One region of the Streptomyces clavuligerus genome, then DNA from elsewhere that is predicted to be linked to it. Evidence: riboswitches for the same ligand, from Rfam matches in the RefSeq annotation. Region 1 holds a riboswitch; the other holds the start of a gene.

The links. A riboswitch is a leader RNA that binds a small molecule or an ion and turns the genes downstream of it on or off. The one in region 1 is predicted to bind cobalamin.
Region 2: another riboswitch for cobalamin. It lies ahead of CRV15_RS22940 (cobalamin biosynthesis protein); the one in region 1 lies ahead of CRV15_RS32630 (CoA-acylating methylmalonate-semialdehyde dehydrogenase).

The regions. Positions count from the first base shown of each region.
Region 1 is NZ_CP027859.1:1,000,407-1,007,423, reverse strand. It holds gene CRV15_RS32650 (toll/interleukin-1 receptor domain-containing protein) at 1-544, opposite strand, end outside; gene CRV15_RS32645 (FAD-dependent monooxygenase) at 652-1,839, opposite strand; gene CRV15_RS32640 (MFS transporter) at 1,842-3,269, opposite strand; gene CRV15_RS32635 (TetR/AcrR family transcriptional regulator) at 3,367-3,960, shown strand; cobalamin riboswitch at 4,432-4,605, shown strand; gene CRV15_RS32630 (CoA-acylating methylmalonate-semialdehyde dehydrogenase) at 4,841-6,364, shown strand; gene CRV15_RS32625 (acyl-CoA dehydrogenase family protein) at 6,371-7,017, shown strand, end outside.
Region 2 is NZ_CP027858.1:5,443,683-5,450,699, reverse strand. It holds gene CRV15_RS22960 (alpha/beta hydrolase) at 1-994, opposite strand, end outside; gene CRV15_RS22955 (class II aldolase/adducin family protein) at 1,776-2,438, opposite strand; gene CRV15_RS22950 (inorganic phosphate transporter) at 2,720-3,982, shown strand; gene CRV15_RS22945 (hypothetical protein) at 3,996-4,217, shown strand; cobalamin riboswitch at 4,325-4,460, shown strand; gene CRV15_RS22940 (cobalamin biosynthesis protein) at 4,568-5,542, shown strand; gene CRV15_RS22935 (cobyric acid synthase) at 5,539-7,017, shown strand, end outside.

The DNA.
Region 1 (7,017 bases):
CCCCGGCGCGCGGGCGTACCGCTCGTACCAGGGCGGTCAGCCCCTCGTCGTACCCGGCGGTGCCGGGGGCGCGGAGATCGACCGGCCTGCGGATGCGCGCGAACGGTGGCAGCTCCACGTCCTCCACCAGGACGGGGACGAACCGCCGCCCACCGGAGTGGACGCGCTGGAGCAACGCGGCGTACTCGTCCCGGATCGCCGCGTCGGCCATGGTCGCGCCGCTGAAGACCAGAAGGCCATTGGCCGAGGCCAGCAGGGCTTCTTCCTTCTCCAGGCTCTCCACCAGGCCGGGGCCGATCCAGCGGGCCAGGAACACCCTCAACTGTTCGGCCCGCAGTCTGGAGGCCAGCGTCTCCGCGACCTCCGCGTCCGCCTCGGTGTAGGAGATGAACACGTCATAGCTCTCCCCGGGCTCCAGGGAAGGCCGCGGCGGCGCGGGACGTCGTCTGCGGCTGAGCCGGGCCCGGACCTCGAAACCGGTCGTGAGGACGGCAGCGGCGGTACCGAGGGCTGCGATTGCCAGCTCCCACCCGTCAAGTCCCATGGGCACATGGTAGCCAGGCGGCTTCTTCGAAGTCCGTCGAACGACACCTTCGTCCGGCGCGTCCGCCCACGGACCGGCGCCACCCGCCCCCGACCCCAGCCCCCCCCTCACGCGGGCGGCGACCCCGGCAGGGTGAGGGCGGTGTGGGCCGGGCGCGCGGCTGCCGGGGGCAGGGTGGTGAGGCCGCGAAGTCGGTCGTTGCGTTGTTCCAGGGCTTCGGCGGTGGTGGGAAAGAGCGCGGCGGCGCCCGCGCCGACCTCGGCCTGGTTCAGTTCGACAAATGAGCGGATGGCGCGTTCATAGGTGGCGAAGGCCCTGGCGTGGTCGCGGTGCTCGGCCAGGGAACGGGCGAGCATGAAAGCGCCGACCAGGGCGAGGCTGGTGCCCTGGCCGGTCAGGAACGACGGGGCGTGGGCGGCGTCGCCGACGAGCGCGACGCGGCCCCGGGACCAGCGGGGCATATGGATCTGGCTCACGGTGTCGAAGAAAGGGTCGTCCGCGCGGCGCAGGGCGGCGACCATGGCGGGGATGTTCCAGCCGTCGTGGGCGAAGGTGGTGGCCACGAGGTCACGGGGGTCGCGGAGGCGCTCCGGCGGGTCGGGGTGGGCGAAGGTGAGGAAGGCGTACAACTGGTCGCTGTCCTCGACTGCGTAGAGCGCGGCGGCCCGTCCCGGGGTGTTCCAGATGAGTCCCTCGTGGGAGAACCCCCAGGTGTTGGGCAGGGTGAAGACGGTGAAGCAGTGGCCGAGATAGCGGTGGAACCGCCGCTCGGGGCCGAAGACGAGCCTCCGGGTGTGCGAGTGCAGCCCGTCCGCGCCCACGACCAGGTCGAAGCGGCGTTGGGCGCCGCTGCGGAAGACGACGTCGACACCGTGCCCGTCCTCGGTGAGGGTGTCGATGGAGTCGCCGTACCTGAACTCCACGTCGTCGCGGACGGTCCCGTACAGGATCTCCATGAGACGCCCGCGCGGCAGTTCGACGTCGTGTCCCTCGACGCCACCGGCCACGGCCTGTGGATGGACGGCCGCGACCTCGCGGCCGTCGGCGTGGAGGAAGGTCAGCCGACGGGTCTCGATATGGGCCTCCCGGAGGGCCGGCAGGATTCCCGTCCGGCGGGCCACCTCCACGGCGGTGCCCCGTACGTCGACCGGATATCCGCCGTCCCGCACGGTGCTGGCCTTCTCCACCACCGTCACCGCGAATCCATACCGGTTCAGCCAGAACGCGACGGCGGGCCCGGCGATACCCGCGCCGGAAATCAGGACCGTACCCATGGGTGCTGTTCTCCTGTCCATCCTCAATCCTTCATCCAGGTGGTGCGTGCGAGCAGGGCGGCCAGCACGGCGGCGAGGGTGAAGGCGCCGGACGCGATGGCGATACAGCTGAGGACCCCGGTGGCGGAGTTGACCGTCTCGCCGTCGATGACGACGGCGGTCGAGGCGAGGACGGCGGCGCCCACGAAGTTCAGGGCGACGGAACCGATCGAGACCATCACCATGACCAGGCTGGAGACGATGCCCTGGCGTTCGGGGGGTGCGAGGCCGCCCGCCATGTTGAACCCGGAGGTGCCGAGCGCTCCCACGGTGACCCCCAGCAGGAAGGCGCAGCAGAGCGCGGCGGGAAGGCGGGAGACCCCGAGGAACATCCCGAGGGTGACCACCGTGCCGAGGGTCACCGCCCCGGCCAGGGTCGGGGCCGGTCCGACGCGGGCGGCGAGCCAGCCGGCGGCCGGGCCGCCGAGGGTGACGCCGAGTCCGGGCGCGGCGAGGAGCAGGGCCGTCGATCCCCGGTCGGCGAGGCCGTAGCCGAGCCCCTGGTCCGAGGAGACATCGCCGATGAGGGGGATGAGCTGGAGCATGCTCTGGTACGAGCCGGCGGCGAGGAAGACGACGAGGAGCAGGAGCGCCAGGGGGCCGTGGAGGTCCTTGACGTCGATCAGGGGGTCGGGTTTTCGGCTCGACACCAGGAACCACCGGGCCGAGGCCGTGACGCCGACGGCGAGGAGGGCCAGCGGGCCGACGGCGAGCCAGCCGAAGTCGGAGCCGAGGCTGACATAGCCGAGGACCCCGCCGAGTCCCGCGCCGAGGAGGAGGGCGCCGCCGAAGTCGATCCTGCCCGGTGCTCCGGCCGGGGACTCGGGAACGACCTTGTGCACGCACCCGGCCATCGCGACCGCGACGGCGGCCGAGACGAGGAACAGCACCTGGAAGCCGAACTCCGAGGCCAGTTCCTCGATCAGGAAGCGGGACGCGATGTTGAGCACCGCGGAGCCGGAGGTCACGACGCCGACGGCGATCATCGCGGTACGGGGCGCGCAGGCCCCGCGCACGATGGCGACGGAGAGGAAGATCGCGGCGAGGGAGGCGCCCTGGAGCATGCGCCCCGGCACGAACAGCCAGAGCCCGGGGGCCACGGCGCAGACCAGGGCGCCCGCGCAGCTCAGCAGCAGGGTGAGTACGAGCACCTTGCGCCTGCCGTGGATGTCGGCGCTCCTGCCGAGCAGGGGCGCCCACATGACGCCCGCCAGCATGGCGGTGGCGTTGAGCCATGCCGCCTGGTCGGTGCCGAAGTGGTCGAGCATCTCCGGGAGGACGACGAGGGGCGCGGTGATGGCCGAGTCGACCACGAAGTTCACCAGGACCAGGACGGTCACCAGGCCGATGAGCCGCCCGTTCGCTCTGGCGTCCGTGCTTCCGGTCCCGCTCTGCCGTGTTGAGGACTGCATGACGACGACGCCCCCTCGATCTATAAGATACGTGCAGGTTTCTTATCTCGACAGTAGAGTGCCCCGACAAGAAACGTCAAAGGCTCCAAGGAGAGTTGTGGGACGACGGCGCGGCGAAGCGCTTGAGGCGGCGATCCTCGACGCGGCCTGGGACGAGCTGAACGAGCGGGGCTACACGAACCTCACCACCGACTCCGTCGCCCGGCGCGCGGGCACCAGCAAACCGGTGCTCTACCGGCGCTGGGCGGACAAGCGGAAGCTGGTGGAGGCGGCCGTCGTCCGCCGCAACGTCACCCAGTTGACCGTCCCGGCCGACACCGGGTCCCTGCGCGGCGACCTGATCGCCACGCTCACCGGGGCCAGCGAGCGGCAGGGCCCGGTCCTCGCCCAGCTCAGCCTGCTGCTCGCCGGATACTTCGCCGAGACCGAGACCAGCTTCACCGAACTGCGCGAAATGATCATCGCCGGACGCCGCTCCGGACGCGATGAGATCATGGAGCGCGCCATCGCGCGCGGCGAGATCGACCCGTCCAGGCTCACACCGCGGATCGCCGCGCTCCCCTTCGACCTGCTGCGGGGCGAGACGATGATGACGCTGCGTCCGGTCGCCCCCGAGGTGATCGAGGAGATCGTCGACACGATCTTCCTCCCGCTGGTCCGCCCCGCCGACGGGGACCGGTCATCTGACTGAGGGGCAGCGGATCAGCCTTCCACGCGGTTGGCGCGAGGTGGGCGAGGGCCCACAGGAACGGTGATGAGGGTCGGCGGCGGGCGGGTGCCGCCCAGCGTGGTCGTGCATCCCTCGCCGTCCTCACGGCAGATGTACCGGGCGACGCACTCTCCCCTGCCGGCGACCGGGGCGAGGCCGCCGCTGCCCGGGAGCCGGGCCCGCCGCCCGGGCAGCCCCGCACGGCGGGACCCTGCGGACAGCCCAGCCGCCCGCCAGACAGAAGTCACGCAGGCCCGGAACGCGCGGGCCGTGCCAGACCGCCGCCGTTCCGCCCGGCGGGCCGCGCCGAGATCCACGCCGCGGCGACGGCGACGGCGACGGCGACGGCGACGGCGACGGCGACGGCGACGGCGACGGCGACGGCGACGGCGACGGAAAGAACGACGGCCGGACGGATCGCACACTGGATTTACTAGGACGTCCAACTATATAGTCGCGAGCAAGGCCCGCGGTGCAGGGAAGCCGGTGTGATTCCGGCACGGTCCCGCCACTGTGACCGGGGAGTATGCCGTCGAGCGTTACGCCACTGACGAGTTGGACGTCGGGAAGGCGGACGGCGCGCGCTGATCCGGGAGTCAGGATACCGGCCGCGGGATGTTCCGTGTTGTCCACGAGGATGGAGCTGACACGCATGGCACCGCCGCGCCTCCACGATCCCGGCAGCCCCGCTCCGGACGTCCGTACACCGGTGCGTCTCCCGGCGGCCCGCTGCCGACGGTCCGCCGCCTGACGGCTCCCCGCCATACGCGCTCTCGCGCCGCCCCCCGCACGCGGACACCACCGTGTCCGCGTGCCCGCCGGACGGCGCGCCATCCGGATCACCTGACGAGAGCAGGCAGACATGGTCCGAGCGTCCGACCGCGCCACCGTGCGCGAACTGACCCACTTCATCGGCGGCAAGGCCGTCCCGGGCACCTCCGGGGAGCATGCCGACGTGTACGACCCCAACACCGGGGAGGTCCAGGCGCGGGTACCCCTCGCCGGCCGGGACGAGACCAGGGCGGCCATCGCCGACGCGGTCCGCGCACAGCGCGAGTGGGGCGGCTGGAACCCGCAGCGCCGGGCCCGGGTCCTCCTCCGCTTCCTCCGGCTGGTCGAGGAGGAGAAGGACACCCTGGCCCGGCTGCTCTCCTCCGAGCACGGCAAGACGATCGCCGACGCGCACGGCGACATCCAGCGCGGACTGGAGGTCGTGGAGTTCGCCGCCGGTATCCCGCATCTCCTCAAGGGGGAGTTCACCGACAACGCGGGCGGCGGCATCGACGTCCACTCCCTGCGCTCCCCGCTCGGCGTCGTCGCGGGCATCACCCCGTTCAACTTCCCCGCGATGATCCCCCTCTGGAAGGCCGCACCGGCCCTCGCCTGCGGGAACGCCTTCATCCTCAAGCCCTCCGAACGCGATCCGTCCGTCCCGCTGCGGCTCGCCGAACTCTTCCTTGAGGCCGGGCTGCCGCCCGGGGTGCTCAATGTCGTCAACGGCGACCGACAGGCCGTGGACACCCTCGTCGAGGACCCCCGCGTCGCCGCCCTCGGCTTCGTGGGCTCCACCCCCGTCGCCGCGCACGTCTACGCCACCGCCGCCGCCCACGGCAAGCGCGCCCAGTGCTTCGGCGGCGCCAAGAACCACATGGTCGTCATGGCGGACGCCGACCTCGACCAGGCCGTGGACGCCCTGATCGGCGCCGGATACGGCTCGGCGGGGGAACGCTGCATGGCGGTCTCCGTCGCCGTCCCCGTGGGCGAGGAGACCGCCGACGCGCTCGTCGCCCGTCTCAAGGAACGCGTCTCCGCGCTGCGGATCGGCCGCAGCGACGACCCGGAGGCGGACTTCGGCCCGCTGGTCGGCCCGGACGCCGTCGAACGGGTCCGCCGCTATGTGGACCTCGGGGTCGAGGAGGGCGCGGAGCTCGTGGTCGACGGGCGGGACTTCGTCCTGCCCGGCCATGAGAACGGCTTCTTCGCCGGTGCGACTCTCTTCGACCGGGTCACCCCCGCCATGGCCATCCACCGTGAGGAGATCTTCGGGCCGGTCCTGTGCGTGGTCCGCGCCGCCGACTACGAGGAGGCCCTGCGGCTGCCCAGCGAACACCTCTACGGCAACGGCGTGGCCATCTTCACCCGGGACGGGGACACCGCCCGGGACTTCACCCGCCGTGTCGACACCGGCATGGTCGGCGTCAACGTGCCCATCCCGGTCCCGGTCGCCTACCACACCTTCGGCGGCTGGAAGCGCTCCGGCTTCGGCGATCTCAACCAGCACGGACCGGACGCCATCCGTTTTTACACCCGGACGAAGACGGTCACCTCCCGCTGGCCCTCCGGGGTCAAGGAGGGCGCCAGCTTCACCATCCCCACGATGGGCTGACCCGCCATGACCACCACACTGCTCACCGAGGAGCAGCAGGCCCTCGTCGAGACCACCCTCGACTTCGCCCAGGACCACCTGGCGCCCCACGCCCTCGACTGGGACCGCGACAAGCACTTCCCCGTCGACGTGCTCCGCAAGGCCGCGGGGCTCGGCCTCGGCGGCGTCTATGTCGGCGAGGAGTCCGGCGGCTCCGGCCTCAGCCGCGCCGACGGCGTCCTCGTCTTCGAGACCCTGGCCACCGGATGCCCCTCCATCGCGGGCTATCTCTCCATCCACAACATGGTCGCCTGGATGATCGACCACTACGGCGACCCCGCCCAGCGCGACCGCCGACTGCCCCGGCTGTGCTCCATGGACGACCTCGCCAGCTACTGCCTGACCGAACCGGGCGCCGGATCGGACGCGGCGGCCCTCGCCACCCGCGCCGTCCGCGACGGGGAGGGCTGGGTGCTCAGCGGCGTCAAGCAGTTCATCTCCGGCGCGGGCGCCTCCCAGCTGTATGTGGTGATGGCCCGTACCGGCGGCGAGGGAGCCGCCGGAGTCTCCGCGTTCCTGGTCGAGAAGGACGACCCCGGTGTCGGCTTCGGACCCGACGAGCGGAAGATGGGCTGGAACGCCCAGCCCACCCGGCAGGTCGTCCTCGACGGCGT
Region 2 (7,017 bases), on a different replicon from region 1:
GCTCCCACGGGGCGACGGTGTCGTCCGGGCCGTGGAGGATCAGCGTGGGGACCCGGAGCGTCTGCGCGTCCGCGACCGGGGCCGGGAGCTGCCGGCCGTCGTAGAGCCCGGCCCGGCTGCGGGCCGCCCGGACCGCGAGCGGCACCAGCGGGGCGGGGGTGTGCCGGGCGGCGGCGAGGGCGTGCAGGGTCGCGTCCTTGTCGAGCACCGGCGAGTCGAGGACCAGTCCGCTGATCCGGTCGCGCAGCGCGGAGTCCGCGGCGGTGTGCAGCGCCATGGTGGCGCCGGTGGACCAGCCGTACAGGACGACCCTGCGGGCGCCGCCCCGGACTGCGAAGCGGAGAGCGGCGTCGAGGTCGCGCCACTCGGTGTCGCCGAGGTGTCCCATGCCGTCGGGGGAGCGAGGGGCGTCGGGGTCGCCGCGGTAGCCGACGCCCAGCACCGGAATGCGGCGGCGGTGCAGGAACGGAAGGAGGTTCAGAGGGTGCTCGCGGGTGGTGCCCAGGCCGTGGACCGCGATGACCCAGGTCTCCCGGGCGCCGGGGACGGACCACGCGGGGAGCGGGCCCAGCTCGCCGGGGACGGTGACGTCGGCGTACTCGATACCGAGGGCTGCCGCCGGGTCGCCCCGGTGGAGCTGCGGGGTGAGCCGGACCCGGGCGCCCGGTTCCAGGACGCCGTGGACGACGCGCTCCACTCTGCGGACGAGGGTGTCCGCGGAACGGGTCACCTCCTCCAGGACCGGGCCGACCACGGCGTGGACCCCGGGCCCGCGCAGCCCGTAGACGCCGGGGCGGCCCGCGGCGAGGGTGCGGCTGAGGGTGACGCGGTCCTCGTCGAGGGCGTGGACCGTGAGGCGGGGGTCGCCGGGGAAGGGGCGGTCGGGGGTGGGGCGGAGGATGGCGTCGCTGGTGTGGCGGCCGACGGCGAAGGTGGCTGCGCCGAGGCCCAACAGGGTGGTGGCAGCCGCTGCCGCCGCGGTGACCGGTCGCACTGTTCCAGTGTCGGTGCCGGGTCCGTCCGCTGCCAGTGGACACCCCGGGTGGGGGGCAAGTCGACCCCTTGGGGGTGTGTGGTCCCCTCCGGGGGGGGCGGTGTGGGGCCTGAGGTTGCAGCCTCGTGGGGGTGCCCGAAATTCAGCCTCGCCGACGATTGAGGCGCGGGGGTTCGGGGGCTGGCCCCCGACAACGGGGCCGCGCGGGGGTCCGTCGGCTTGCGCATCAGCCTTGCGTTGGACGCGGGTCCGTCCTCAATCGCCGGACGGGCTTGTTGTGCTCGGGTCGGCCGTATTGGTGCGGGATGTGGGGGCCTCCGGGCTCGACTCCTCAGGGCCGGCAGACCGGACGTCCGACGCAGAGTGCGGGCGGTTCTCCGCCGGTCCCTTCCGGGGACGACCCTGCACCCCCCACCACGGGCAGACGGCCCACTCGGTGCGGGACGTGGGCACACTCCCGCCCGGTGGGAAGGGGGAGCCGCAGGCCCCTCCCGCACGCAGGGGGCACACCCCCGCCCCGGGGGGAGACAGACGGCCCCTTCGGGTCCCGCCAGGGGGATGACCCTGCCCCCACCACGGGGCCGGGCCGTCTCGGTGCCGGCAGCGGGCACACCCCCGCCCGGTGGGAGACGGACGGCCTCGGGTCCCGTCACAGGGGCCAGGCCGCCCGGTGCGGGAAGTGGGCACCGTCCCGCCGGGGGGAGAGTGCCCTGCGCCGCCGTCCCGCGGGACGGCGGCGTCCCGCCCCGGGGGGAGCGCGCGGCCCCTCTGGGGCCGGAGGTCAGCCCGGCTGGCCGTATGTCGAGAGTTTGGACGCGGTCTCCGCGAGCTGCGCGGAGGTGAGGAGCGTCGGGGTGCGGCCCGGGAGGGAGGAGGCGAGGAGCCAGAGGTGGCACATCCATTCGAGCTGGGCCGTGTGGTCGTAGGCCCGGTCGAGGGTGTCGGCGTACACGACCGTCCCGTGATTCCTCAGCAGCGCGGCCGTCCGCCCCTCCAGCGCCCCCGCCAGGTTCCGCGCCAGCTCCTCCGTCCCGTAGAGCGCGTACTCCGCCACCCGCACCGGCCCGCCGAGCGCGGCGGTCATGTAGTGGATCGCGGGCAGCTCCCGCACCAGCGTGGAGACGGCCGTGGCGTGCACGGCGTGGGTGTGGACGACGGCGCGCGCCCCGGTGTGGCGGTAGACCTCCAGATGGAGCGGCAGCTCACTCGTGGGTCCGAGCGTGCCGAGCACCTGCCGTCCGTCGAGGTCGACGCCCACGACGTCGTCCGGGGAGAGCCGGTCGTAGGGCACCCCGCTGGGGGTGACCAGGATCAGTTCGCCGAGCCGGGCCGAGACATTGCCCGATGTGCCCACCACCAGGCCCTCGGCGGCGGTCCTGCGGGCGGTGTCCACCACGGCCCGCCAGGTCGTGTCGATCGCGTCCTGCCGCACGTAATCGGTCATGTGAACGATCCTGTCAGCATCGGGCGCCCGACTACAGAGGGCGACCATCGGGAGACGCGAAACGGCTCACCCGGCAAAGCGGTCAGATCCTTGGAAAAGGTGATGAAAGCCACTTTGATCGGCGTCCATCCCGTCACAGAGGCCCATCCAGCCCCCCGAGAACGGAAGCGGAACCATGATCCTCAGTTGGATCAACCGGGATGCCCGCCTGAGTTCACCTTCCGTTCACTCAGGTTACCTACGTTCGCCGAGCCACTGACGTCCAAAGATTGCCTGGGTAAATGGAACACATCACGCTGCTGCTCGCGATTGTGATCGTGACGGCTCTCGTGTTCGATTTCACGAACGGTTTCCACGACACCGCCAACGCGATGGCGACGACCATCTCGACCGGCGCGATGAAGCCCAAAGCCGCGGTGGCCATGTCCGCCGTGCTCAACCTCGTCGGCGCGTTCATGTCCGTGGAGGTCGCCAAGACGATCTCCAGCGGCATGGTCGACGAGTCAGGCATCACACCAGAAGTGATCTTCGCGGCGCTCGTCGGCGCCATCCTCTGGAATCTCCTGACGTGGCTGGTCGGCCTGCCGTCCAGCTCCTCGCACGCCCTCATGGGCGGTCTGATCGGCGCGACCATAGCCTCGGTCGGCATCAGCGGCGTCAACGGCGGCACCGTCGTCACCAAGGTGCTGATCCCCGCCCTCGCGGCCCCCCTGGTGGCCGGTATCGGCGGTTACCTCGCCGCGAAGCTGACCTACAAGCTCGGCAAGAACATCGACGACAAGACCAGCGCCAAGGGCTACCGCGCGGGGCAGATCGCCTCGGCCGGCCTGGTCTCGCTCGCCCACGGCACCAACGACGCCCAGAAGACGATGGGCATCATCACGCTGGCCCTGGTCGCCGGCGATGTCCTCGCCCCCGGCTCCAACCCGCCCATGTGGGTCATCGTCTCCGCCGGTGTCGCGATCGCCCTCGGCACCTACCTCGGTGGCTGGCGCATCATCCGCACCATGGGCAAGGGCCTGACCGACCTCCAGCCGCAGCAGGGCTTCGCCGCCCAGACCAGCGCCGCGAGCGTCATCCTGGCCTCCTCGAACCTGGGCTTCTCGCTCTCCACCACCCACTCCTGCTCCGGCGCCGTCATGGGCTCGGGCCTCGGCCGCAAGGGCGGTGTGGTCCGCTGGTCCACCGCCACCCGGATGTTCGTCGCCTGGGGTCTGACCCTGCCGGCCGCCGGTCTGGTCGCCGCCCTCTCCGAGCTGGTCACCAAGCAGGGCCCCTGGGGCGTCGGTGTCGTCCTCGCCTTCCTGATCGGCTCCTCCGTCGCGATCTGGGTCTACTCCCGCCGCCAGGTCGTCGACCACACCAACGTGAACGAGGCCGAGACCGCCGAGGAGACGGACGCTCCCGGTGTGGTCACCACCGCCATGGCCGCCGTCACCCCGCCGCCCGCCGGTGTCGTCACCGGTCAGGACGGGTTCCAGAAGACCCCGGCCACCCCGGCCACCGCCCCCGACTCCGGCCCGGCCAGCCCGGCCGCGGTGTAAGGACAAGATCAGCATGAACATCGACTGGGTAGCCCTCGGCTCCGTCTTCGGCGTGAGCCTCCTGGCCACCGTGACCATCGCGGGCCTCTTCGTCCTCGGTCTCGTCGGCCTCAGCAAGCAGGAGATCGCCTCCGCGCAGGGCGGCTCGGCCGTCCTCGCCCGCACCAGCGCCTACCTCTGCTTCGCGCTCTGCGCCGTCGCGGTCAGCTTCGGGATCTACCTGATCGTCACCTGACGAGCGGCGCGACAGCCGAACGAAAAGGGCCGGGCATCCCCCAGGGACGCCCGGCCCTTCCGTGTGCCCGCGCACCCCGCCGTCGCAGGTCAACGGCAGGTTGACGGCTGTTCTCACAGCGTGGTGGACTGCCGGGGCCAATGGGCGGCAGCAGAGGAAGCCGGTGCGAATCCGGCGCGGTCCCGCCACTGTCACCGGGAACCCCCGGAAGCCAGGAACTCTCGCCGCCGATCACGTCGAACCAGGGCGCGGACACCCTGAGTGAGGACATATCGCCATGCCCGGCCCCGACCCCACCCCCGTCGCCCCGGCGGCCCTCTCGTGCGCCCCCGGAACCGGTGGCTGAGCCGGTGCGGGCCGAACGGATCTTCGTCTGCGGCGCCGCCGCGGGCATCGCCGCCGATCTGCTGCTGGGCGACCCCCGCCGGGGCCACCCCGTCGCCGCCTTCGGGCGGGCCGCCGGGGCCGTCGAGCGGGTGCTCTGGCGCGACCACCGCGGCTGGGGCGCCCTGCACACCGCCGTCTGCGCCGGGGGCACCGCCGCGGGCGCCGCGCTGCTGGCCCGGGGCGCGCGCCGCAGCCCGGCGCTCTCGCTGGCGCTGACCGCCGCCGTGACCTGGTCCGTCGTCGGCGGCACCACCCTGGGCCGGGAGGCCGGGACCATCGGTGCCGCGCTGGCCGAAGGGGACACCGAACGCGCCCGGGCGCGGCTGCCGCATCTGTGCGGCCGTGATCCGCAGGCCCTGGACGAGCGGGGGATGGCCCGCGCCGTGGTGGAGTCCGTGGCCGAGAACACCTCCGACGCCGTCGTCGGCGCGCTGGTGTGGGGCGCGCTCGGGGGTGTGCCCGGACTCGCCGCGTTCCGCGCGGTCAACACCCTGGACGCGATGGTCGGCCACCGCTCCCCCCGCTACCAGCGCTTCGGCTGGGCCTCGGCCCGGCTGGACGATCTCGCGGGCTGGCCGGGGGCCCGGCTGACGGCCGCCCTCGCGGTGCTCGCGGGCGACGACCCGAAGGGCGCCGTACGGGCCTGGCGGGCCGACGCCCACCGGCACCCCAGCCCCAACGCCGGACCGGTCGAGGCGGCCTTCGCGGGCGCCCTCGGCGTACGGCTCGGCGGGACCCTCGCGTACGGCGGGCGGGTGGAGCACCGCCCGGTGCTCAACGGCGGCGCGGGCCGCCCGGTGGAGATCGCGGACATCGAGCGCGCGGCCCGGCTCTCCCGGCGGGTGGGGCTGCTGGCGCTGGGGGTCAGCGCGGTGGGGCGGCTCGCCGCCGGACACATGCTGCGGACAGCGCGCGGGGGACGGGGAGGGACACGATGACCGGAGGCGGACTGCTCGTCGCGGGCACCACGTCCGACGCGGGCAAGAGCGTCGTCACCGCGGGGATCTGCCGCTGGCTGGTGCGCCAGGGGCTGAAGGTGGCCCCCTTCAAGGGGCAGAACATGTCGCTCAACTCCTATGTGACCCGGGACGGCGCGGAGATCGGCCGGGCGCAGGCGATGCAGGCGCGGGCCGCCCGGGTGGAGCCGACCGCGCTGATGAACCCGGTCCTGCTCAAGCCCGGCGGGGACCGCACCAGCCAGGTCGTGCTGCTGGGCCGCCCGGTGGGCGAGATGGGCGCCCGGGGCTACTTCGGCTCCCCCCAGGCCCCCGGGGACTCCCCCGGACCGCTGCGCGGGGGCGGCCGGGAGGCCCTGTTCGGCACCGTCATGGAGTGCCTGGAGGAGTTGCGCGCCACCCATGACGCGGTGATCTGCGAGGGCGCGGGCAGCCCCGCCGAGATCAATCTGCGGCGTACGGACATCGTGAACATGGGCGTCGCCCGGGCCGCGCAACTGCCGGTGCTCGTCGTCGGCGACATCGACCGGGGCGGCGTCTTCGCCTCGTTCTTCGGCACCACGGCCCTGCTCACGGCCGAGGACCAGCGGCTGGTCTCCGGCTATCTCGTCAACAAGTTCCGCGGCGACGTGTCCCTCCTCGAACCGGGGCTCGACATGCTCCGGGGGCTGACCGGGCGGCCGACGTACGGGGTGCTGCCGTACGCGCACGGCCTCGGCATCGACGAGGAGGACGGGCTCCGGGTCTCGCTGCGGGGCGCGGTCCGCGAGTCCCGGCCGACCCCGCCGGCGGGCGAGGACGTGCTCCGGGTCGCGGTCTGCGCGGTGCCGCTGATGTCGAACTTCACCGACGTCGACGCGCTGGCCGCCGAGCCGGGCGTCGTCGTCCGCTTCGTCGACCGCCCGGAGGAGCTGGCCGACGCCGATCTGGTCGTCGTCCCCGGCACCCGGGGCACCGTCGGCGCCCTGCGGTGGCTGCGGGAGCGCGGACTCGCCCGGGAGCTGGCCCGCCGGGCCGCCGCGGGCCGTCCCGTGCTCGGCATCTGCGGCGGGTTCCAGCTCCTGGGCGAGCACATCGAGGACGGGATCGAGTCCCGCGCCGGGTCCGTGCCCGGTCTGGGGCTGCTGCCCGTACGGGTGCGCTTCCACGCCGGCAAGACGCTGGCCCGGCCGGTGGGCACCGCGCTCGGTGAGCGGGTGGAGGGGTACGAGATCCATCACGGTGTCGCCGACGTCCTGGGCGGCGAACCCTTCCTGGACGGCTGCCGGGTCGGCGCGGTGTGGGGCACCCACTGGCACGGCTCGCTGGAGAGCGACGGCTTCCGCCGGGAGTTCCTGCGGCGGGTCGCGGCGGACGCGGGGCGGCGTTTCGTCCCCGCGCCGGACACCTCGTTCGACGCGCTGCGCGAGGAACAGCTCGACCGGCTCGGCGATCTGATCGAAGAACACACGGACACG